DNA from 3 places in the Actinoplanes teichomyceticus ATCC 31121 genome. Region 2 is predicted to be linked to each of the others. Evidence: riboswitches for the same ligand, from Rfam matches in the RefSeq annotation. Region 2 holds a riboswitch; each other region holds the start of a gene.
What was found. A riboswitch is a leader RNA that binds a small molecule or an ion and turns the genes downstream of it on or off. The one in region 2 is predicted to bind cyclic di-AMP.
Positions count from the first base shown of each region.

Region 1: linked by a shared signal. The riboswitch ahead of ACTEI_RS02475 (LysM peptidoglycan-binding domain-containing protein) and the one ahead of ACTEI_RS24055 (LysM peptidoglycan-binding domain-containing protein) in region 2 are both predicted to bind cyclic di-AMP.
Region 3: linked by a shared signal. The riboswitch ahead of ACTEI_RS01850 (coiled-coil domain-containing protein) and the one ahead of ACTEI_RS24055 (LysM peptidoglycan-binding domain-containing protein) in region 2 are both predicted to bind cyclic di-AMP.

Region 1 covers NZ_CP023865.1:540,097-547,569, forward strand. Annotated here, with positions in the region: gene ACTEI_RS02460 (ExeM/NucH family extracellular endonuclease) at 1-3,061, shown strand, start outside; gene ACTEI_RS02465 (LysR family transcriptional regulator) at 3,136-4,011, opposite strand; gene ACTEI_RS02470 (YybH family protein) at 4,082-4,447, shown strand; gene ACTEI_RS02475 (LysM peptidoglycan-binding domain-containing protein) at 4,551-5,216, opposite strand; cyclic di-AMP (ydaO/yuaA leader) riboswitch at 5,218-5,398, opposite strand; gene ACTEI_RS02480 (saccharopine dehydrogenase family protein) at 5,730-6,968, shown strand; gene ACTEI_RS02485 (GNAT family N-acetyltransferase) at 7,208-7,473, shown strand, end outside.
Region 2 covers NZ_CP023865.1:5,444,023-5,451,495, reverse strand. Annotated here, with positions in the region: gene ACTEI_RS24065 (GH92 family glycosyl hydrolase) at 1-984, opposite strand, end outside; gene ACTEI_RS24060 (hypothetical protein) at 1,123-2,421, shown strand; gene ACTEI_RS24055 (LysM peptidoglycan-binding domain-containing protein) at 2,441-2,980, opposite strand; cyclic di-AMP (ydaO/yuaA leader) riboswitch at 2,979-3,156, opposite strand; gene ACTEI_RS24050 (family 43 glycosylhydrolase) at 3,531-4,400, shown strand; gene ACTEI_RS24045 (glycoside hydrolase family 43 protein) at 4,408-5,772, shown strand; gene ACTEI_RS24035 (hypothetical protein) at 6,300-6,611, shown strand; gene ACTEI_RS24030 (Tat pathway signal sequence domain protein) at 6,703-7,362, opposite strand.
Region 3 covers NZ_CP023865.1:401,993-409,465, forward strand. Annotated here, with positions in the region: gene ACTEI_RS01840 (glycoside hydrolase family 12 protein) at 1-866, opposite strand, end outside; gene ACTEI_RS01845 (coiled-coil domain-containing protein) at 1,012-2,046, opposite strand; cyclic di-AMP (ydaO/yuaA leader) riboswitch at 2,052-2,183, opposite strand; cyclic di-AMP (ydaO/yuaA leader) riboswitch at 2,392-2,528, shown strand; gene ACTEI_RS01850 (coiled-coil domain-containing protein) at 2,534-3,577, shown strand; gene ACTEI_RS01855 (ABC transporter ATP-binding protein) at 3,633-4,406, opposite strand; gene ACTEI_RS01860 (ABC transporter permease) at 4,399-5,295, opposite strand; gene ACTEI_RS01865 (TetR/AcrR family transcriptional regulator) at 5,483-6,091, shown strand; gene ACTEI_RS01870 (Atu4866 domain-containing protein) at 6,213-6,572, shown strand; gene ACTEI_RS01875 (hypothetical protein) at 6,722-7,270, shown strand; gene ACTEI_RS01880 (MFS transporter) at 7,274-7,473, opposite strand, start outside.

The DNA.
Region 1 (7,473 bases), 3.4 Mb from region 2:
GGGCAAGGTCACGCCGAAGGGCGGCGCCCGCTCGCTGAACGACGAGACGGTGTGGTCGAACGCGCGTGAGCCGATCGCGCAGACCTTCACCGCCGGCAGCATCGACTTCACCGTGGTGGCCAACCACCTCAAGTCCAAGGGCGCCTCGGTCACGCCGACCGGGGACAACGTGGACACCGGGGACGGGCAGGGCTCGTACAACGGCGACCGGGTGCGCCAGGCGAAGTCGCTGGTGGACTTCGTCAAGGGCGTCGAGGCGCAGAGCGGCACCGACAAGGTGATCCTGCTGGGTGACTTCAACGCGTACACCCAGGAGGACCCGATGCAGGTCCTCTACGACGCCGGCTACACCGACGTGCACACCACGAAGGCGCCGGGCAAGTCGTCGTACGTCTTCGGGGGTGAGTCCGGCTCGCTGGACCACGCGCTGACCACGCCGTCGCTGACCGAGCGGGTCACCGGCGTCGACATCTGGAACATCAACTCGGTCGAGTCGTACGCCTACCAGTACAACGGGTACGCGCCGTTCTACAGCGCCACCCCGTACCGGGCCAGCGACCACGACCCGGTGGTGATCGGCCTGGACACCGGCGCGAAGGCTCCGGTGAACCTGCAGCTGCTGAACATCAACGACTTCCACGGCCGGCTGGAGGCCCCGGCCACCGACGCGCAGAAGAACCCGATCGGCGGCGCCGCCCAGCTCGTCGGCATGGTCGACAAGCTGCGCGCGGAGAACCCGAACACGATCTGGAGCTCGGCCGGTGACAACATCGGCGCCTCCACGTTCGTCTCGGCGATCGACAACGACAACCCGACGCTGGCCGCGCTGAACGCCGGTGGCCTGGCGGTGTCCGCGGTCGGCAACCACGAGTTCGACAAGGGCTTCGCCGACCTGACCGGCCGGGTCGACGAGAAGGCCGACTTCCCGTACCTGGGCGCCAACGTCTACGCCGACGGCAAGCGCGCGCTGCCGGCGTACGAGGTGGAGACCGTCGGCGGGGTCAAGGTCGGCTACATCGGTGTCGTCACCGAGCAGACCGCCTCGCTGGTCAGCCCGGACGGCATCAAGGGCGTGGAGTTCCACGACCCGGTGGCCGAGGCGAACAAGGTGGCCGCCGAGCTGTCCGACGGCGACGCGTCCAACGGCGAGGCCGACGTGCTGGTCCTGCTCGCCCACGAGGGCGCCGCGACGGAGAACATCGCCAGCGCCGAGGCTCTGCGCAAGGACCCGGTCTTCGGGCCGTTCACCGAGGTCAGCGCCGACATCGACGTGATCTTCAGCGGGCACACCCACCAGCCGTACGCGTTCGAGCTCCCGGTCCCGGGCACCGACCGCACCCGGCCGGTGATCCAGGCCGAGGACTACGGCGTCAAGCTGGGCCGCGCCAACCTCACCTACGACCCGGCCACCAAGTCGGTGACCGACGCCAGCGCCGAGCTGCTCGAGGTCAAGGGCTACCCGGAGAACACCGCCGTCGCCGGCATCGTGACCACCGCCAAGGCGACCGCGACCGAGCTGGGCAAGCGCGAGCTCGGCAAGATCACCGCGGAGATCAAGCGGGCGTACGGCAACGGCGCGGAGGACCGGGGCGCCGAGTCGGTGATGGGCAACTTCATCGCCGACGTGCAGCTCGACCAGACCAGTGACGCCGGTCGCGGTGGGGCGCAGATCGCGTTCATGAACCCGGGCGGTCTGCGGGCCGACCTGGCGTACGGCGCCGACGGCACGGTCACCTACTCGCAGGCGTTCGCGGTGCAGCCGTTCGCCAACGACGTGGTCACCAAGACCCTCACCGGCGCCCAGATCAAGCAGGCGCTGGAGCAGCAGTGGCAGCCGGCCGGCGCGTCCCGCCCGGTGCTGCACCTGGGCTCGTCCCGGGGCTTCACCTACTCGTACGACGCCGCGCAGCCGCAGGGCTCGCGGATCATCGCATCGTCGATGAAGCTGAACGGGGTCACCATCGACCCGGCCGCGTCGTACCGGGTGACGATGAACTCGTTCCTGGCCTCGGGGGGCGACAACTTCGCCGCCCTGGGCGCGAACAACAGCAGCAGGACCACCACCGGCGACAACGACCTGACGATGCTGGTGAACTACTTCGCCAAGTACAAGACGGTCACCGCGGACCCGGTGTTCCGCAGCACCGCGGCCGTCGCCGACAGCACCGCCCCGGAGGGCGCCTACCGGCTGAACGCCACGGCGATCTGGCCGGGCCAGGCGGTCACGCTGACCCGGACCAGCCTGTCCGACGACGTCACCACCGACGCCAAGGACATCAAGCAGGTCGTCAACTGGGGCGACGGCAGCCCGGCCGTGGAGCTGGCGGCCGGCGCTACGACGGCGACCCACACGTTCACCAAGGCCGGCCGCGCCGCGATCACCGTGACGATCACCGACCGGGCGGGCAACGCGAGGACCGTCGCCGCCGGCACTGTCACGGTCTCGGCGCAGACCGGCCGGTACACCCTGGACCGCAGCGCGATCTGGGCGACCCAGTCGGTGACCCTGCGGGTCAGCAGCGTGAACGGCACCTCCGTCAAGATCGCCTGGGGGGACGGCGCCACCGGCTCCGCCTCGGCGAACATCGCGGTCTCGCACACCTACGCCAAGGCCGGCCGATACCCGGTCAAGGTGACTCCGGTGAACGCGGCCGGGGTGGGCACCACGGTGACGGCCGGCACGGTCAACGTGGTCAAGGACGTCCACGCGCCCAAGGTGTCCCTGACGGTGCCGCGCCACCCGACCAAGGCGTCGTCCTGGTCGACGCTGTCCGGCTCGGTGAGCGACACCGGCCTGGGCGTGCGGAGCGTGCGGGTCAAGCTGATCGAGCAGCGGTCCGGCAAGTGGTACTACTACAGCCACGGCAAGTGGACGAAGGCGCCGTCCAAGTCCTCGGCGCTGAGCCGGGCGGAGCAGGTGACCGCCAAGGTGGCCGGTGGCCGCTGGAGCCTGAAGGTCTCCGGGGTCAAGAAGGGCGCCCTGCGGATCGGTTACCTGGCGACGGACCGGGCGGGCAACAACTCCGCCGTCAAGGTCCACACCCAGAAGATCACCAAGTAGCAGTCGGGCAGTAGCCCCCGGGAGCCCCCGCCGTGCCACGGCGGGGGCTCCCGTCGTACCGGAGCGCGACGTCGTCAGCCGAAGGCTGAGTGGCAGTGTTCCAGGAAGGCGGCCAGCGCCGGGCTGGTCCGCTCCGGCCAGACCAGCGCGAGCGTCGCCGGGACCGGGATCCCGGTGATCGGGACGGCGACCAGGTCGGGATGGCCGGCCGCCATCGAGGCGCTCAGCACGGCGACCCCCAGGCCGCGCCGGGCGAGCCCGGCGACGGTGTCCGGCGACGTCGCGACCAGCGCGACCTCCGGTCGCAGCCCGGTCGTCGCGGCGACCGCGCGGTCGAGCACGTCCCGGATGCCGGTGCCGACCGGCAGGCAGATGACGGGGTACGACCGGAGCCCGGTGACCGTGACGCTCCCACGCTCCGCCGGCTCGCTGCCCGGCACGGCCATCGCCACCAGCGGCTCGCTGACGATGACCCGCGACGCGAGGTGCTCCGGCGGCTCACCGGCCAGCCCGGCCAGGGCGATGTCGAGGCTCCCGGTGCGCACCCCGGCGATCAGCCGGTCCGAGTTCGCCTCGGTCAGCTCCAGCTCGATGCCGGGGTGATCGCGGTGGAAGGCGGCGAGCGCGTCGAACAGCGGCGCGACCTCGCAGCCGGTCACCATCCCGATCGTCAGCCGCCCCCGGACCAGGCCCTTGACCTCGTCGATCGCGTCCCGCAGGTCGAGGGTCGAGTCGAGCGCGGCCCGGGCGTGGCGCAGCGCGGCGGAGCCCGCCTCGGTCAGCCGCGCGATCCGGCCACCCCGGGTGAAGAGCTCCGCGCCGAGCTCGTGCTCCAACGCCTTGATCTGCGCGCTCACCCCGGACTGGGTGATGTGCACCCGTTCCGCGGCGCGCGTGAAGCTGCCGGTCTCGGCGACCGCGACGAAGTATTCGAGTTGCCGCAGATCCATGAGCGGCGATTGTAGTTCGCATAAAAACTATGCGTTGGACTTGTGCGGTGCGGCACGCGATGGTGGAGTCATGAGCGAGCGCGAGAAGGCCTACCGCCCCGAAGACCTGACCAGACTCTTCGTCGAGCGCGCCAACGCGAAGGACGCCGAGGGCCTCGCGGCGCTGTATGAGGAGGATGCCGTGATGGCGTTCCCACCCGGCCGGCAGACCGTCGGCCGCGCCGCGATCCAGAGCCTCTGGGCGCGGTTGCTGCCGAGCATGCCCCGGTTCGAGCCGGAGCCACCGCTGCCCACGCTGATCAGCGGTGATCTGGCGCTCACCTCGACCCCGCCGAAGGACGGCGCCGGAGCGCGGGCGCAGGTGGTCCGCCGCCAGCCCGACGGGACCTGGCTGCGGGTGCTCGACCAGCCGGAGTTCCTTCGGCCGGCGAGCTGATGCCGAGCACGGTGTCGCGCTCGCCGGGTTCGCAGGCGCTGGTCAGCCGGGTCGTTTCCCGGGGTCCCGCGTGCGGACCCCGGGAAGCCGCTGTGCCGCTGTCCTACAGGGCCAGGCGCTGACCCACCCGGAGATGGTTCGGGTTGCTCAGGCGGCTGGCGTTGGCGCGGTACAGAGCCCGCCACCCACCCTTGATGTGATAGCGGGCGGCGATGCCGGAGAGCGTGTCGCCGCGCTTAACGACGTAGGTGCGTGTCCCCTTCAGCGGGGTGGTGTAGGAGGCGAGGCGGTAAGGGCTCACCGAGCTGGTCCTGCGTGCCTTGGTGAGACCGCGCCGGCCGCAGGTGGGCCAGGCGCCGATCCCCTGGCTGCGCAGCACCCGTTCGGCGATGCGGATCTGCTCCTGCTTGGAGGCGAGGTTGGCGGTGGATCCGTACTTGCCGCCGCCGTGCGCACGCCAGGTGCTGCGGCTGAACTGCAGACCGCCGTAATAGCCGTTCCCGGTGTTGATCCGCCAGTTCCCGCCGGACTCGCACTTGGCGACGGCATCCCAGTTCACGTTCGGGGCGGCGGCGGCCGGTGCGGCCTCCACCGCCAGCAGCCCGACGGCGCCGGCCAGACCGGCGACCGTGAGACCGACGGCGCGCTGCAGCCGGTGCCGCGCCGGCTGGGGCTGCGTGGGTCGCGCCTGCGCGCTCCGGAAAAGGGCGCGCGGGGACCGGGCTCGCCGGGACAGGACACGACGAACCCGCTTGTTCAGGTGAAGCATGAAGTTTTCCCTCCACGCCTGCGAGGTGAGCTGTCGGGTTCGGGCCGAGGAGCCCGGCCGCACCAGGTGCGGCTTCACCCCGAGGCGCGCCCGGTGGGCGCGCCGAGGAACGTGTGGGTCCCCCGCTCCATGCCTGTGTGTTGTTGACCGTGACCAGCAGGCAGGACTCGGCGTTCCGGCCACGGTGCCCGCGATTGCGGACTGCTGACGGTAGCCACCACTGCGCGGAACTGACCAGGTCCGGAAGCGGGGCCGGTGACGTTGTTCTCACAAATTAGCCGCTTTGATCTTCCTTTGTGTGAATAACAGCGGGACTCCTTGGATGCTGGGCGCGCCTACCGCCGCCGCGGTCGGCCGTTGGAGGGAAAATTCCGGCCGTCGGCATAGCGGCGTCCGCAGTGGGTAAGCGAGGTCCGCCCGTTGGGGGATCAGGCTTCCGTGTCCGGGCGCCGACCGGGGCTCGGGGCCGCCACCTCTCGCGCCGCCACGGTCCGAGGTGCACAATCGGCGAGCATGAGCGATCGTTCACGTGAGTTCGAGGTGGTCGTCTACGGCGCCACCGGCTTCGTCGGCGCGCTGGTGGCCGAATACCTGGCCGGACACGCGCCGGCCGGCACCCGCATCGCCCTGGCCGGCCGCTCACCGGAGAAACTGGAAGCTGTCCGGTCCCGGCTGAACGTCGACTGGCCGGCCCTGGTCGCCGACGCCACCGACCCGGACGCGGTGGCCGCCCTGGCCGGACGGACACGTGTCGTCGTCACCACCGTCGGGCCGTACGCGAAATACGGCCGCGCCCTCGCGCACGCCTGCGCCGCAGCCGGCACCGACTACGCCGACCTCACCGGCGAGGTGCTGTTCGCCCGCGCCAGCATCGACGACAACCACGAGCTGGCCCGCCGCACCGGCGCGCGGATCGTGCACTCCTGCGGCTTCGACTCCATTCCGTCCGACATCGGCGTGCACGTCCTGCATCAGCTGATCGAGCAGGACGGGGCCGGTCGGCTCACCGACACCACGCTGGTGGTGACCAGCATGCGCGGCGGGGTGAGCGGCGGCACCATCGACTCGGTGCGCAACCAGGTCGACGAGATGAAGCGGGACCCGGGACTGCGCCGGGTGGCCGCCGGGCCGTACTCGTTGAGCCCGGACCGTGCGGCCGAGCCCCCACTCGGCCGGCAGAGCGACCTGGACACCATCGCCGGCTCCGAGGTGGACCCGCGGCTGCGCGGGCGGCTCGCGCCGTTCGTGATGGCGTCGTACAACACCCGGGTGGTGCGGCGCAGCAACGCGCTGCGCGGATGGGCGTACGGCCGGGAGTTCCGCTACCGGGAGGCGATGAGCGTCGGCGCCTCGCCGCTCTCCCCGGTCATCGCGGCCGGCACCAAGGTGGCGCTGGGCGCCCTGATCGCCGGGCTCGCCGTGCCGCCCACCCGGTTCCTGCTGGACCGGATCCTGCCCGCCCCGGGCACCGGGCCGAGCGAGAAGGTCCGGCGGAGCGGCCACTTCACCATGGACATCTTCACCACCACGACCACCGGAGCCCGGTACACCGCGCGGGTCCGGGCCAAGGGCGACCCCGGGTACGCCGCGACGGCCGTGATGCTCGGCGAGTCCGCGCTGGCCCTGGCCCTCGACCGGGACGCCCTGCCACCGGCCGAGGGCGGCGTCCTCACCCCGGCCACCGGCATCGGCGACGCCCTGGTGCGCCGGCTGCGCGCGGCCGGCGTCGAGATCACCGCCCGCAGGCTCTGACCGCGCCGTCCGGTTCCCGGGCCGACGACCGTCCGGCAGGGACGGCCGGTGGCATCGGGTGGGCCGTGAGCATACCGTGAGGAGTCGACATGAACCGGATCCTGCCGTGACCGGCACACCGCCCGGAGTCCGCGCCGCGCCGCGATCGGTGATCCGACCGTACGACGGTCGGGAATCATCACCGAGACCTGGCGATCGCCACTAGCCGCACCCGGGTCCCCCTGGGCAGGATCTGAAGGATGACCGCCAGCCCGCTGCCGCACCCGTTGAGGTTGGCCGGCAACGGCGTCGTACTGCGCGAATGGACCCCGGACGACCTGGAGGAGCTGGTCGCCCTCCTGGACGAGCCGGACATCGCCCGCTGGACGCCGATGCCGTCGCCGTTCGACCTCGCGGCCGGGCTGGCCTACCTGGAACGGGCGCGGCAGGGGCGGCTGACCGGCCGGCGGATCCAGCTCGCGATCACCACGGAGGGCCGCGAGCCACTGGGCGAGGTGCTGCTCTT
Region 2 (7,473 bases):
CTTCCTGGCCCGCTGGCGTACGGTGTCGAAGCCCGCCCCGCCCACCTCGGCGTCCCGGTTCGCCGCGGCGTTGGCCACGCTGACGTAGCTGAACCCGGTCTTCGCGGTCACCGTCACGCCGTCGGCGAACGTCAGCCACGCCCCGGTGTCGTGCCGGTAGTCCACCCCGACGTCGGCGCCGCTCTTGAGCGCGTGCGTCGAGCCGGCGGTCATCTCGGCGTCGTTCCAGGTGCCGTACGAGGTGAACGGCTGGTCGTAGGTGGTGGAGAAGTACGCCTTGTAGTAGTTGCCGTTGTCGCAGACGTCGACCCCGTACATCCAGCCGCTGACCGTACGGGTGGCCGGGTCGACGGTGACCTCGCTGCCGAACGTGCGGTTGTTCGGCCCGGAGACGTTCAGGATCAGCGTGGCCGCGCCGGTGAAGCCGTACCGGCTGACCGCGGTGCGGGTGCTCGCGGTCAGCTCGGTGCTCACCCCGTTGTCCAGCGCGACCCGGTAGTAGCCGGGCTGGGCCACCTCGTTCTCGTGGCGGAAGGCCAGGTGGTAGCGCTTGACGTCGGCCGACGGGTTGACCGGCAGCACCCCGCCGGGCAGGGCGCCGGCGTACGGGATGGTGGGGAACTCGTACCCGCCGTAGCGGCCGGTGCAGCCGGTGCCGGAGTGGCGGGTCAGGCCGAAGCCGCGGATCAGCGTCGCGGTGTACTCGTACCCGCCCTTCTCGCCGACCAGCGGGTTGCCCGGCCGGTAGGTGGTGGGGCTGGGCTGCACCATGCCGAACGGCACGGCGGCGCCGGGGTAGGTGTTGCCGTACGCGTCGTTGCTCTTGTTCTGCGTGGTGTCCATCTCGGTGCCGATGAACTGGTCGACCGCGTCGTATGCGGACAGTTCCGCGGCCGCCGCCGCGGGCGCCGCGAGCGCCGCCACCGACAGCACCGGCGCGAGGACGCCGGCGAGCAGCGCTCTTCCGGAAAGAAGGTTGGTCATTCGGGTCATCCTGGTGTCCGGAGGGGACCGGCGCATGGCCGCGAGACGTCGGACAGCCGGCGGGCGTCCAGCCTGCGGGTCGAGGGTCGCCCCGGCGGCCTAGGATCGGGTGGCCCGACCGTGAGAGGTACGAACGACGTGAGCTGGTTGATCCTCGACCGCAGCAGCCCCGGCACGATGATCGGCATCGACGGCCGCGGCATCGTCGAACGCACCGAGACCCCGGGAACCGCCGACAGTGCCACGATCACCGGCGGTGCCACGATCACGGAGAGTGCCGGGATCACCGACAGCGCCCGGAGCCCGGAGACGGCCGGAAGCCCCGAGAGCACCGGGAGCGTCCAGACCCCCGGGAGCCCGGAGACCATCGGCAGCCCCGGGACCGCCGAGGCCGGCGCGCCGCCGCCCGGCATCGCGGAGACCGTGGCCGAGTGGGAGGAACCGGCCGGTCGCGGCGGCTGGGCGGTCGAGGACTGGCAGCCGGAGCCGGAGATCGTGGCGTACGCCGGGCTCGGCGCCTGGGAGGCGGTCCTCGCCCGGGTCGGCCGGCACGCCCAGCTCGGTGTCCGGCGCGGCGGTGGCCGGCCGGACTGGCACGGCATCAGCAAGTCCCCGGCGGACATGAACCGCGGCATGGTCGGCGCCACCCTGCTCGCGCCGCGCCGGCTCGCCGAGGTGACCGCCTGCACCTCGCGCGACGATTTCACCGGCGTCCAGGTCCGCGGGGCCCAGCGCGTCCAGCAGATGGTGGTGCCGCGGATCGTCGAGCACCCGCCGGGCGAGGAGCTCGAACCGTCGATGATCCGCGGTGTGGTGACCGGCACGGCCGCGCAGGCCCCGGCCGCGCCCCTGGACCTGCCGGAGGAGCTGACCGCCGAGCTGCTGCGGCGGCTGCGCCGCCGGCCGGTCGACACGGTCCGGATCGCGGTGGGGCTGCGGGTGGCCGAGACCTGGCGGCTGCCGGACGGCTACGAGCTGCCGCTGGTCTACGACGTCGCGCCGGGCCGGAGCCAGGGGTACGTCCTCGACGAGAGCACCGGGGAGCCGTTGACCGAGGTGCAGACCTGCCGTGAGCACCACGTGACCGGCCGCCTCGACTGGTGCGTGTACTGCCTGAACCCGACCTGCGCCGCCTGCCCCGCCGCGGTCCGGCCGTGCCGCCTCTGCCAGGGCACGGTCTGCGGGGACTGTGTGGCGCCCGACGGCCGCTGCCCGGCCTGCTCCGGGCTGGCCAAGGTGGGCGTGTTCGGCCGTGGCCGGTTCGGGGTGTCGCCGGGCGGCGCGGTGTGGCACAACGCCGTGCCGAACGTGCAGGTCACCGTGCGCCAGGAACGGGACTGGTGGACGCTGGAACGCTGGGACCGGTACGACCGGGTCACCTTTCCCCTCGACGTGCACACCGTGCAGGCCCTCAAGGGCTGGCTGGGAGTGCGGTGACCCGGCCGGCGCCGGTGGGTCAGAGCCGGATGCGCTGACCGGGGAAGATCATGGTCGGGCTCTTCAGCCGGCTCTTGTTGAGCTGGTAGAGCGCGCGCCAGCCACCCTTGACGTGGTACTTCCGGGCGATCCGGGCGAGGGTGTCACCGGACTTGACCACGTACGTCTTGCCGGAGGCCTTGGCCTTCTTCTTCGGCGACGCCTTCTGGCGCACGCCGGCCTTCTTGCCGCACACCGGCCACGGGCTCAGGCCCCGCTTGGCGTACAGCTTCTTGGCGATTTTGATCTGCTCGGCCTTGCTGGCCCGGTCGGCGGTCGGGGCGTACTTCGTCCCGCCGTACGCCTTCCAGGTGCTGCGGCTGAACTGCAGGCCGCCGTAGTACCCGTTGCCGGTGTTGATGTGCCACCTGCCGCCGGACTCGCACCGCGCGAGCCGGTCCCAGTTGACGCCGGCGGCGCTGGCCGGGGCGGCCGGCGCGAGCAGCACGCCGGCTCCGGTCACACCCGCGGCGACCAGGCTGAGGGCAGCAAGGCGCGTTCGTCTTCCGATCCGAGACATGAATGATCCTCCACGCCTGCGAGGTGAGCTGTCGGGTTCGGGCAGAGTGGCCCGGCCGTCTCACGCGGCTTCACCCCGAGGCGCGCTCGTTCCAGCGCGCCGGAAAACGTGGGTCCCCCGCTCCTGCCGTCGAGTCGCGTCTGTGGAACGGCGGCAGGATTCGGCGGTCCGTCCACAGTGCCCGCAGCGCGGGACGCTCCGAACGGTAACCACGCCGACCGGGACGCGACCAAGTTTTACGCCCTGAATAGTGACGTTCTTCACGCTAATCAGCCGATTTGATCTTGTTCGCGCCCTAAAAGGACAGGCATGTCGGACAGTGGCGGGGAGGGGGCGCCCCGCGGGTGCCGCGGGCGTGGGTGCCGAGGTCCGGGCCGGGGGCGGGAGTCGTGTTCTTGACAGCGCCGCAACCTGAGCGCAATCATTCAGAAACTTCTACGCGTGGATGGCCGCCATCGGTCTCTTCCAGGCGAGATCCCCCCTGTTTCGCGTACGAACCATCCCCGTCCGCGCTGAATTGTTAGCGCTAACAGCACGTGAAGGAGCCGGCATGAGCCGATCCCGCGTCCGCACCGCCGTCACCGCCGTCCTCGCCCTGCTCCTCGGCGCGCTCGCCCTGCCCCAGCCCGCCGCGGCGGCCACCACACTGATCTACGCCACCTTCAAGGGCGACGCCGCCGCCGACGAGGAACTCTGGATCTACCAGTCGACCAACGGCGGCACGAGTTACAGCACGCTGACCGACACCAACTTCCACGGTCCCACCGGGGTGCTGCGCGACCCGAGCATCCTCAAGCGCAACGGCGTCTACTACGTCGCCTACACGGTGCAGTCGTGGACCACCAACAGCACCTACTTCTCCATCGCGTCCAGCACCAACCTCACCAGCTGGACGAACATCGCCAGCATCCCGGCCGGCGTCAGCGGCGCGAACTACACCTGGGCGCCGGAGTTCTACGTCGAGGGCGGCAGCGTCAAGCTGATCACCAGCGTCGCGTCGACCAGCTGCTCGTTCTGCTTCCGGCCGTACGTCTACACCGCGCAGAACACCGCCCTGACCAGCTGGAGCGGCCCGGCGCAGATGTGGGGCCTGGGCACCAACCACATCGACACGTTCGTGGTGAAATCCGGGAGCACCTGGCACGCCTTCACCAAGAACGAGACCACCAAGTACATCGAGCACTGGACCACCACGGCGAACCTCACCGAGGGCTGGGTGAACAAGGGCACCCTGTTCGCCGCGGGCTACGAGGGACCGTCCCTGGTCAAGCTGGACAACGGCAGCTGGCGCATGTACGTGGACCACTACAGCGCCGGTGACGGCATCTACACCGCCACGAGCTCCGACCTGAACACCTGGAGCAGCCTCAGCAAGATCACCTGTTCCGGGTGCCGGCACGGCACCGCGATCGCGAAGTGAGCCGCGGATGAAGCGACGTTCCCTCATCCTGGGCGCCACCGGAGCGCTCCTGGTCCCCGGCGCGGCTCGCGCCGCCGCCACCTACTCCGGGTACGCCATGGCGTACTTCACCGAGTCCCCGACGATGGCCGCCGCCAACTACGGGCTGCACCTGGCCGTCAGCGCGGACGGGCTCAACTGGACCCCGCTCAACCAGAACAACGCCGTCGCCACGCCCACCCTCGGCAGCCGGGGCCTGCGCGACCCGTTCCTGCTGCGCAAGCAGGACGGCACGTTCGTGGTGCTGGCCACCGACCTGAACGGCACCGACTGGTCGTACCGGAGCCAGTACCTGCATGTCTGGGACTCGCCCGACCTGCGCACCTTCACCGGCTACCGGCTGCTGAAGGTGCACTCGCTGGCCACCCACGCCTGGGCGCCGGAGGCGTACTGGGACGCCTCACGCGGGCAGTACGCGATCGTCTACTCGGCGGTCAACGGCACCGGCCACAACGTTCTGATGGTCAACTACACCAGCGACTTCGTCACCGCCTCGGCGCCCGCGGTCTTCTTCGACCCCGGGTACGACGCGATCGACGGCAGCTTCGTCACGGCCGGCGGCGTGACCTACATGTACTACAAGAACAACACCAACAGCACGCTGCTGGGCGCCCGCTCGTCGTCGCCGGCCGCGGGCAGCTTCACCGTCTACACCGGCGGGATCGGCCCCGGCCGCGGGGTCGAGGCGCCGCAGATCAGCAAGTCGAACACCGCCGACGTCTGGCACATGTGGGGGGACACCTGGAGCCCCAACGGCCGGTTCTTCTGCTGGCAGACGACCAACCTGGCGGCCGGGAACTGGACCCTGCTCAACGACCGGGCCTACACCCAGCCGCTGAACTCCAAACACCCGGGGATCACTCCGCTGACCGGCACCGAGATGTCGAACCTGACCGCCCGGTGGGGGACACCCGCCTGGAACCGGATCACGTCGTACAACTTCCCGGACCGCTACGTGCGGCACGCCGACAACGTCGCCCGGATCGACACCTATCCGTTCGACCCGTACCAGGACCAGCTGTGGACGCTGGTGCCCGGCCTGGCCGACCCGGCCGGCGTGTCGTTCCGCTCGGTGAACCATCCGGACCGGTACCTGCGCCACTACAACTACGCCGTGGTGCTGAACCCGAACGACGGCACCGGCACGTTCGCCGCGGACGCCACCTTCTACCGCTCGCCCGGTTTCGCCGACGTCTCCTGGACGTCGTTCCGTTCCTCCAGCCACCCGGACCGCTACCTGCGGCACAGCGGCTACGTGCTGCGCATCGACCCGGTCACCAGCGGTTCCGCCACCACCGCCAAGCAGGACGCCACCTTCCGCATCGGGTACTGACCCCGGCGGCACGCCGGACCGATCCGCTCCGCCGGCTCCGGCCGCACCGGGCGGGCCCGGGCGATCCGGGCCGGATCGTGGTCGAAGCCGGTGACCGTGTGCCCGGCGGTCATCGCCGCCCGGGCCGGGACCGGTCCGGCGCGGTCCTGCCGATGACGGCGACGCGGTGGCTGTGCGCCGGCGCGGGTGCGATGACGATGGCGGTGCTCCCTGCCGTCGCGGAGGTCCCGGGCGAGAAAGAACCGTGGGCCAGGTCGGCTCTTTCGGTGATCGCTCGGTGGTGGTCCACCGATCGGTGGGCGCGACAGGTGTCCGAGCGGCCGGCAGCCCGGGGTCCGGTCGGTCCGTTGAGCCCGGGACGTCACTGACCGTACGGATGGCCGTTTTTCCCGGACACCCCGGGCGTGACCTTCGACCTTGACAGGCGCGGCTAGTCCCAGCAGGGTATATCCGCTAGGGCGGTTGATCTCGGACGTCTCGGCGCTACGCCCGCCGGCAACACGCCAGTCGGCAGAGGATTACACACGGTGAGGGGGACCGGGGTGGACCTGGATCCGCAGGACTACGACGACCTGCTGCACGGCGCGTCGATGGTGGAGCGCTGGCGGCGCAGCGAGCACGCCGTCGCGGTGGCGGCGGAGCTGATGAGGCTGCACGGCGGCACCGTGCCGATGACCGAGCTGCTGTGGGCCGGCGCGGAGGCGTACCTGCCCCGTCAGTGGAACGCCGGCCGGGCCGCCGAGCCGGCCGTCGCCGCGGCCGAGGTCTACGACCGCTGGCGCCGGCTGCACGAGCGCCGCCTGCAACGCCGCCAGCAGCAGCCGGACACCAGGAGCTGACCACCCGCCACGGCGCCCCGCGGACGGTGCGCGCAAGGCGCCGGCGGCTCCGCGGGGGACGGAGCCGCCGGCGGGTTCGGCCCGGCGTCGGTCAGTTGACGAAGACCGGGGCGGCGGCGGAGTTCCTCACCGGCGTGTACTTGGCGGTGAAGTAGCCGTTCGGGACGCAGGCGGCCGGGCCGCTGCTCTTGTTGAACTGCTGGTCGACGAACGTGATCGAGTTGTCGGTGTTGCTCGCGGTGCCGCTGATGGTGTTGCCGTTGGCGACGAAGTTGCAGGTCACCGTACCGAGCAGGGAGCGCAGCACCAGGGTCGCGGAGATCGGCCGGGCGGCGGTGCCGGTGACCGTGACGGTGCCGTTGCTGGCCACCGTGGTGGCGTACGGCTGGTTGTTGATCGTCACGCTGTTGACGCCGGTGACCCCGGGCACGCCGGTGACCGTGCAGTTGGAGACGGCCAGGGCGGAGCCGAGCGTGGCGCCGCCGGGCGCGGTCGGGTTGTTGCTGACCACGGCGCTGAAGTTGGAGGCGTTGCACTTCATGCCGTTGCTGCCGCCGGGCGCGGTGGCGAACAGGCCCTGGGTGCCGGTGGCCAGCCCGGCCGAGATGGTGTCGCCGGCGGCCACCGCCGGTCCGGCCGGGGAGCCGGTGGTCAGCACGGCGGCGGCCGCGTCGGCCCGGACCGGCCCGGCGAACAGCAGGGTCAGGGCGGCGCCGGTCACGGCGGCGGTGGTGATGCGGTTCCTGTGCATGGGAGTGCACCTTTCGTGGGGGACGGGACTTTCAACTGTGCGGAGCGGGCTCACGGTGCGGGGTGGCGTACGTTGCGGGGGTCGGCTCACCCGGCGGGGGCAGTCACCGCG
Region 3 (7,473 bases), 3.2 Mb from region 2:
GTGATGTTGGCGGTGAAGCCGGAGCTCCACACGTTGGTCGCGTAGCTGACCCGGCAGCCGGTGCCGGGCGCCGGGGTGGACGGCGAGGTGGGCGGGGTGCCCGTCCCGCCGCCGTTGACCGCCGCGCTGAAGTTGTTGACGGCCAGCCCGGCGCCGCCGATCCACGGCTCGAAGCCGGCCTGGAGGCTGGTCAGGTACCACGAGTCGGTGATGGCGCCCCGGCTCTTCACGTCGTTGATGAAGTCCAGGACGCTGAAGCTCCAGCTGGTGATCGGGGACGGGGCCACGTAGGAGATCACCGCGTTCGACCCGTTGCTGCCGCGCCACACCTGCCACGTCCGGCCGCCGATCGTGGCGTTGCCCACGACCGAGCCGATCGGCTGGATGGAGCCCTGCCGGTTGAACCAGATCATGATCTCCTGCGCGTTCACGCCGTCGGTGCGCGGCGTGGGGTCGAGCCAGATGTCGTAGGCGGCGTCGTACGTGGCGCCGGAGACGTAGGTCCAGTTGATGCTGCTGGTGGCGCTGGTGATCGAACTGACCCGCAGCGGCAGGTTGGTGCCGGGTGAGCAGCGCGTGTAGTGGCAGCCGTAGTAGACCGCCGGGTACGACACCGGGGCGCCGCTGGTGTTGCCGACGCTCTGCTGGCTGGTGATGGCGAAGCCGGTGCCGGTGACGTTGATGCACTGCTCTGCGGTGCCGCCCCAGCGGTTGTTCATCACGACGTAGCGGCCGCCGATGGTGGTCGCGCCGTACTGCTCGCAGATCCGCGTGTCGGCCTGGGCGGGCTGGGTGACAACCAGCGTGGTCAGCGCCGTGAGGACGACGGCGGCGGCGACGGTGAGGGAACGGAGGGTGCGTCTCATTGGACAGCTCCTTGGGCCGGGAACCCAACGGGAAATGTGGGAGCGCTCCCAGCGGACGTTACAACACATTGACGTACATGAGAAGAAGGCCGGGCGGCGGGTGGTCTTCCCCCGTCGCCCGGCCTTCCCCGGTACGTCTCGTCGGCTACAGCAGCGACACGTGCACGTGGTCGGTGTGGTCGCTCGGACCGTGGTAGGCGTGCCAGTTGCCGGTGGCCGGGAACCAGATCTGCTTGTACCAGATCACGTAGTAGATACCGAGCCGGTCGGCGTTGCGCACCAGGAACGCCGTGAGGTCGTTGCCGTACCTCATCATCTTGTCGTTGTGCGCGGACGAGAACCCGGTCTTCTGCAGTGACCAGTCGCACGCCCGGCCCTTGGGGTGCTCGAACGGGCCGCCGTCGCGGTGACAGCCGACGAACAGGTTGAACCCGGCTTTGCGCACTTCCTTGTACATGTGCAGGGTGCGCTTGGTGATGCAACCGTTCGTGGTCGGGTCGGTTTGGTTGCAGCTCTCCGGGGAGAAGCCGCCGCTGGAGTTGCGCGGCGCCGGCAACGCCCGCGCCGATTTCGCGTCGACGAAACCGTTGGTGATGGTCTTGTTGATGCCGGTGCTGCCGCCGAGCAGCTCAAGCTGGTCCTGGGCCGAGTCGCGCAGCTTCTTCTGCACCGAGAGCTGCTGCTCCTCGTTCCTGACCTCGGCGTCCAGCCGGGCCTTGTCCGAGGTGATCTTCTTGAGCAGGGTGTTGAGCTCGTGCAGCTTCGCGTCGTGCAGCTTGTTGATCTCCTCCAGGGTGACCGCCTTGTCCAGGAAGTCACTGGAGGAGTCGGCCCGGAGCAGGAAGCTCAGCGAACTCAGGTTGCCGATCTGGTACTGCTGGCGGGCGATCTGGTTGACCTCCGGAACCAGTTGGTCCCGCCGCTGCTCCGCGGCCTTGATCTGGGTGGCGAGCGCCTTCTGGTTCTTCTTCGAGGCCGAGACCGCCGCCTTGGCGTTGACGAACCGGCGGTTGGTGGACTCGATCTGCTCGGAGAGGTCGTCGCTCTCGTCGCCCTCGGCGGGGGCCGACGAGCTGCCGCCCGGAGCGGCGTGTGCCGGCGTGACCGGCGCCACAAATATTGTGGTGGCCACGAGCGGCGCCAGGGCAAGCATCAGCCACCGGCGGGGACGTGCGGTCATCAACAATCCTTCCTAGTCACCGCCGACCGGGTTAGCTGACGGGTTCGGGACGGAAGCTATCCCTACCGCATAATGCGGATTCACCCCAACTACCTGGTTCCCCGGCTCGCCTTTCGGCGATTGAGCGGCGGCCTGCCGGCAACTCGGGGGCGGTGCCGTCCTGGCAGGACCGGCGGTCAGTTTACCCGAGATACGGCGCGGCATCAGGACCCCGAAATCCAGCAAATGCGTTACCTGGCAACGACTTTCTGTAATCGCATCACGACTCGTGACCGGCCCGTCGCAATGGGTACGAGAACTGTCGATTCCTCGATCGAGTGGGTATGGTCGGTTCCGGTTCCCACCCGGGGACCGCCGCCTAATCGCACGCATGAGCGAGCCGGGGATCCACATTTCTTCCGGGGTGAATCCGCGTCAGCGGTAGGGATTTCCTTCGTCCCGAACCCGTCAGCTAACCCGGCCGGCGGCCGACGGAAGGAAATTGCCAGTGCAGCATGAGACTGCGCGGCGACGATGGGCGGCCGTACTCGCGCTGCTGGTCGCCGCATGCGGGCTCGCGGGCGCCGCCTCGCCGGCCGCCGCGGTGCCCCGCCCCCTCGCCGCGCCCGGAGAATCCGGCGACGACGGTGAGGGCGGCACCAAGACCCTGCTCGACAAGCTCGACGACGCCTCCAAGGGCTATGTGACGGCCAAGGCCAAGCTGAAGACGTCCAAGGAGCAGCAGACCCGGCTCGCCGCCGAGCTGAAACGGCTCGACGCGGCCCTCGGCCCGCAGCAGCAGGCGCTGAACCAGTACGCCGAGCAGGCGTACACGATGGGCCGGCTGGGGCCGCTGAGCGCGCTGCTGACCGCGGAGAACTCGGCCGGCTTCCTGGACCGCGCGCAACTGCTGACCACCGTGGCGGAGCGGCAGAACCAGGCCGTCGAGGACCTGCGCGCCACCCGGGACAACCAGCGCAAGGCCAAGACCGCGATCGACGCCGCCATCATCGACCAGCAGCGGCAGGTCAACGTGATGGCCAAGCGCAAGGCGCAGGCCGAGCAGGCGCTGAAGGAGGCGAACCAGGGTGACGACGCCGAAGACTCGGCGGACTCCGGCGGCGGTGGTGGCAGCTCGGACGCCGACAAGCCGTCCGGCAGCCTCAGCGGTGGCTGCAGCGTGGACGACCCGACCACCACCGGCTGCATCACCCCGCGCCTGGCCTACGCCCTCAAGCAGGCCCAGAAGGACGGCTTCACCCGCTACGTCGCGTGTTTCCGGCACCAGAACAGCGGGGAGCACCCGAAGGGCCGGGCGTGTGACTTCGCCTCCGACAAGAACGGCTTCGGCGGGGTGGCCACCGGCAGCAGCAAGACGTACGGCACCGACCTGGCGAACTACTTCATCCACAACGCCGACACCCTCGGCGTGCTGTACGTGATCTGGTTCAAACGGATCTGGCTGCCCAGCAGCGGCTGGAAGTCGTACAGCGGAGCCGGCGGCACACCGTCGACGGACCATACGAACCACGTGCACCTGTCGGTGACCTGACGGACGAAAGCCCGGGCCGCTCGGCCCGGGCTTTCTCGTCGCTGCGACCGACGCCCTACTTGCGGACGAAGGACTCGTACTCCTTGAGCACGTCGGCGGTCGGGCCGTCCGCCCGGATCAGCCCGGACTCCAGCCAGATGGCCCGCTCACAGGTGTCCCGGATCGACTGCTCGCTGTGGCTGACCAGGAACACCGTGCCGGCCTGCTGGCGCAGCTCGCGCACCCGTGCCTCGCTGCGCCGGCGGAACTTCGCGTCGCCGGTGGCCAGCGCCTCGTCGATGAGCAGCACGTCGTGCTGCTTGGCCGCGGCGATGGAGAATCGCAGCCGGGCCGACATGCCGGAGGAGTAGGTCCGCATCGGCAGCGACGCGAAGTCGCCCCGGTCGTTGATCCCGGAGAAGTCGATGATGCCCTGCTTCTTCTCCTTGACCTCGGCCGGCGTCATGCCCATGGCCAGGCAGCCCAGCTCGACGTTGCGGTCGCCGGGCAGGTCGTTCATCAGGACCGCGTTCACGCCCAGCAGGGACGGCTGGCCGGACGCGTAGATGGCGCCCCGGGCCACCGGCAGCAGCCCGGCCACCGCGCGCAGCAGGGTCGACTTGCCGGAGCCGTTGGTGCCGATCAGGCCGATCGCCTCGCCGCGGTAGGCGACGAAGGACACCCCCTTGATCGCGTGCACCTCGCGGACGTTCGCGGCCTTGGTCCGGGTGACGATCCGCTTGAAGCTGGTCAGCGGGCTCTGCTGCTGGTTGCCGGCCGAGCCGTAGACCTTGTAGATCACGTGCGCGTCGTCCGCGATGACGGTGGGGATGCGCTCGTTGTCAGCCACGGCCGTAGCCCTTCTCTCCGCGCCAGAAGTAGACGAAACCGAAGAAGCCCACCACCAGCGACCAGACGACCGCCTCGATCCAGAGGAGGCCCGGCTCACCGGCCAGCGTGACGTTCTCCAGCAGTGCGTGCCGGTACAGCTCGATGAAGACCAGCAGCGGGTTGGACTCGACGAGGGCGAGCTTCCAGCCGTCCAGCTTCTCGGTGAACCGGGTGACCGGGTAGAGCACGGCCGAGCCGTACATCCAGAACCGCATGATGAACGGGATCAGCTGCTTGACGTCGCGCATCTTGGAGCCGAGCCGGGCGGCGGCCAGCGCCAGGCCGATGTTGAAGATCATCTGCAGCAGCATCACCGGCAGGACCAGCAGCCACTGCCACGTGATCGCCTCACCGGTGAAGAGCACGATGACCAGCAGCACGCCCATCGCGGTGAGGAAGTTGCGGATCTCCACCAGGGACACCGAGAGGGGCAGGCTGGCCCGGGGGAAGTGCAGCGCCCGGATCAGGCCCAGGTTGCCGGTGATCGCGTTGACGCCGTTCTGCACCACCGACTGGGTGAACTGGAAGACGAACACGCCGATGCAGAGATAGGCGATGAAGTTCGAGACGCTGCCGCTGGTCCCGATCACCACGCCGAAGATGATGTAGTACACCAGCGCGTTGATGGCCGGTGTCAGCACCGTCCAGAGCGAGCCGAGGTTGGTGTTGCCCAGCGAGGACGACGTCTTCGCCCGGGCGTGCGCGGCGATGAAGTGCCGGTAGGCCCACAGCTTGCGCGAGTACTCCAGGAGTCCGAGCCGTCGCCCGGACGAGGTCAGGCCGTGCCGTCGGGCGAGTTCCTTGAGGGGAACGCCGGTAGCGGCGTCGGCAACCGCTGTCTCTGGCATGGAGTGGTGCTCCGATCTCGTCGGCCGGTACGAGGCGGCGGACTCCGGTGGCTTGCCTTCGAACACAGGTAGCAGCATGACAGGCGTCCGCCGACGCCGATGGAACGGGTTCGTATCGACGTGGAAGGAACGGTAGCCGACCAAACGGCGGAACGCAACCGTTACGTCGTAGCGTTATAGTTACCGGGTGGCGACAGTCAAACGCGCACCGGCCGGAGCGGCGGTGCTCCGCAACGACATCACTGTGGCGATCCGGAACGCGGTCATGAGCGAACTGGCAGAGGTCGGTTACGGCCGCCTGTCGATCGAAGCCGTGGCCCGGCGTGCCGGGGTCGGCAAGACCGCGATCTACCGGCGGTGGAGCAACAAACTGGAGATGGTACTGGAGATCATCACGGAAGTCGCCGGGCGGAAGGTGCCACTTCCGGACACCGGCAGCTTCGCGGGCGATCTCGACCTGTTGATGATGATCGTCAGCAAGGCGTTGCAGCATCGGGTCGCTTCGCAGATCATCCCCGACCTGATGGCCGAAGCCGCCCGGAACCCGCAGATCGCCGAGACGCTGCAACGGGTGCTGCGCACGCACCAGCAGGCGGTCGGGGAGAAGCTGGTCGGCCAGGCGGTCGCCCGCGGCGAGCTGCCCCAGGACACCGACGCGGAGGTGGCGGTCGACCTGATCCTCGGCCCGCTGTACTGGCGGCTGGCCGTGTCCCGCCAGCCGATCGGCGACGACTACCTGGAGAAGCTGGCCGCCGCGGTGCTCGGCTCGCTGCGGGGCGGCGCCGCGGCCCCCTGACCCACCGCACCCGAACGCGCACCGGTCCGCACCCGATCGCAACTCAGACTTTCCTGTGCGCGGCCGGGTCGCGGGCCGACTGAGGAGACTGTCCCCGACACCGACCCCTCCGGAGCCGGCCATGCAGTCCTCCACCACCCGCGTCGACACCACCGTCCTGGACGCCGCGGCGATGCTCGCGATCGCCATGGGCAGCACGCCCGGGCCGGCTCCGGGGCCGGTCCCGCAGCGACCCCGGGTGGTGGCCGACGCGGTGGTGGGGACCTGGCGCAGCCGGGACGGCGCGATCAAACTGCACCTGCGGACCGACGGCACGTACGCCGGCGAGGTGGCCGGCCGCCGCAAACGCCCCAGCGGCACCTACCGCATCGACGGCGACGCGGTGATGCTGCACGACGCCGCCTCCGGCCTGCACACCCCGGTCACCGTCCGACAGCACGGCGAGCTGGAGATGGCCGGGCACCGCCTGCTCCCCGCCTGAGCCGCCCGGCCCCGTTCCGCGCGCCGACGGCGCAGGACCGGCCGGTGAGCCGAGCGGATCCGCGGCGCGGACCACGGCTCCCGGCGGCCCTAAGCCAGGCTGCGGCCACGCCGAACGGAGGGTGGGGAAGCGAGCGGGAAGGAGCCGGGATGCGGCACGTCGGAACCGTTGCGGTGGTGGTGGCGTTCGCGCTGGCGGCCGGTGGCTGCGGTGGCGGCGACGAGCGCACCGGCGCCGCCGCGTCGCCCAGCCCCGGTGACACCTGGTCACTGCTGGTCACCGGCAGCGCCACGCCGAGCCCGACCCCGTCGCTGGGGGTCCGGCCGTCCGCCGCCGCCACCGCCGGGCTGCCGTCGGCGAACCCGAGCTGCACCCGGGTCTGGCCGCCGACCGAGCCGGTGCTGATCCCGGTCGCGGTGACCCCGGTCCCCGGCGGCTTCCGGGTGGAGTGGCCCCGGCAGTACGACTCGAACTACCGGGTCACCGCCGTGCCGCAGGAGCTGGTCGCCGGCGCGCAGCCGGAACCGGTCTGGAAGAACGTCCCGGCCGGCACCGGCTGCACGATCAGCACCACGCTGACCGGCCTGAACTCCGGCGACCCCTACATCGTCTGGTTGGACGCGCCGAACACCGGTCGCCAGCCCGACGGGACCCGCCACCCGTACAGCGGGCGCAGCTCGGTCGTGTACCCCGGGTGAGCCTCAGTGCCCCGCGTCGTCCGGCCGGGCCCGGCGGGGCAGCAGGAACGTCAGCCCGAGCGCGGACAGCAGGAGCAGCAGGGACACTCCGGTGGTACGGATGGTGGTGTCCTCGAACCCGGCACGGACCTGCTCCGCCGCGTACGCCGCGAGCGCCGGGTCGGCGGCCGGGCCGGCGTCCCGGCACGACGGCGGCGTGACGT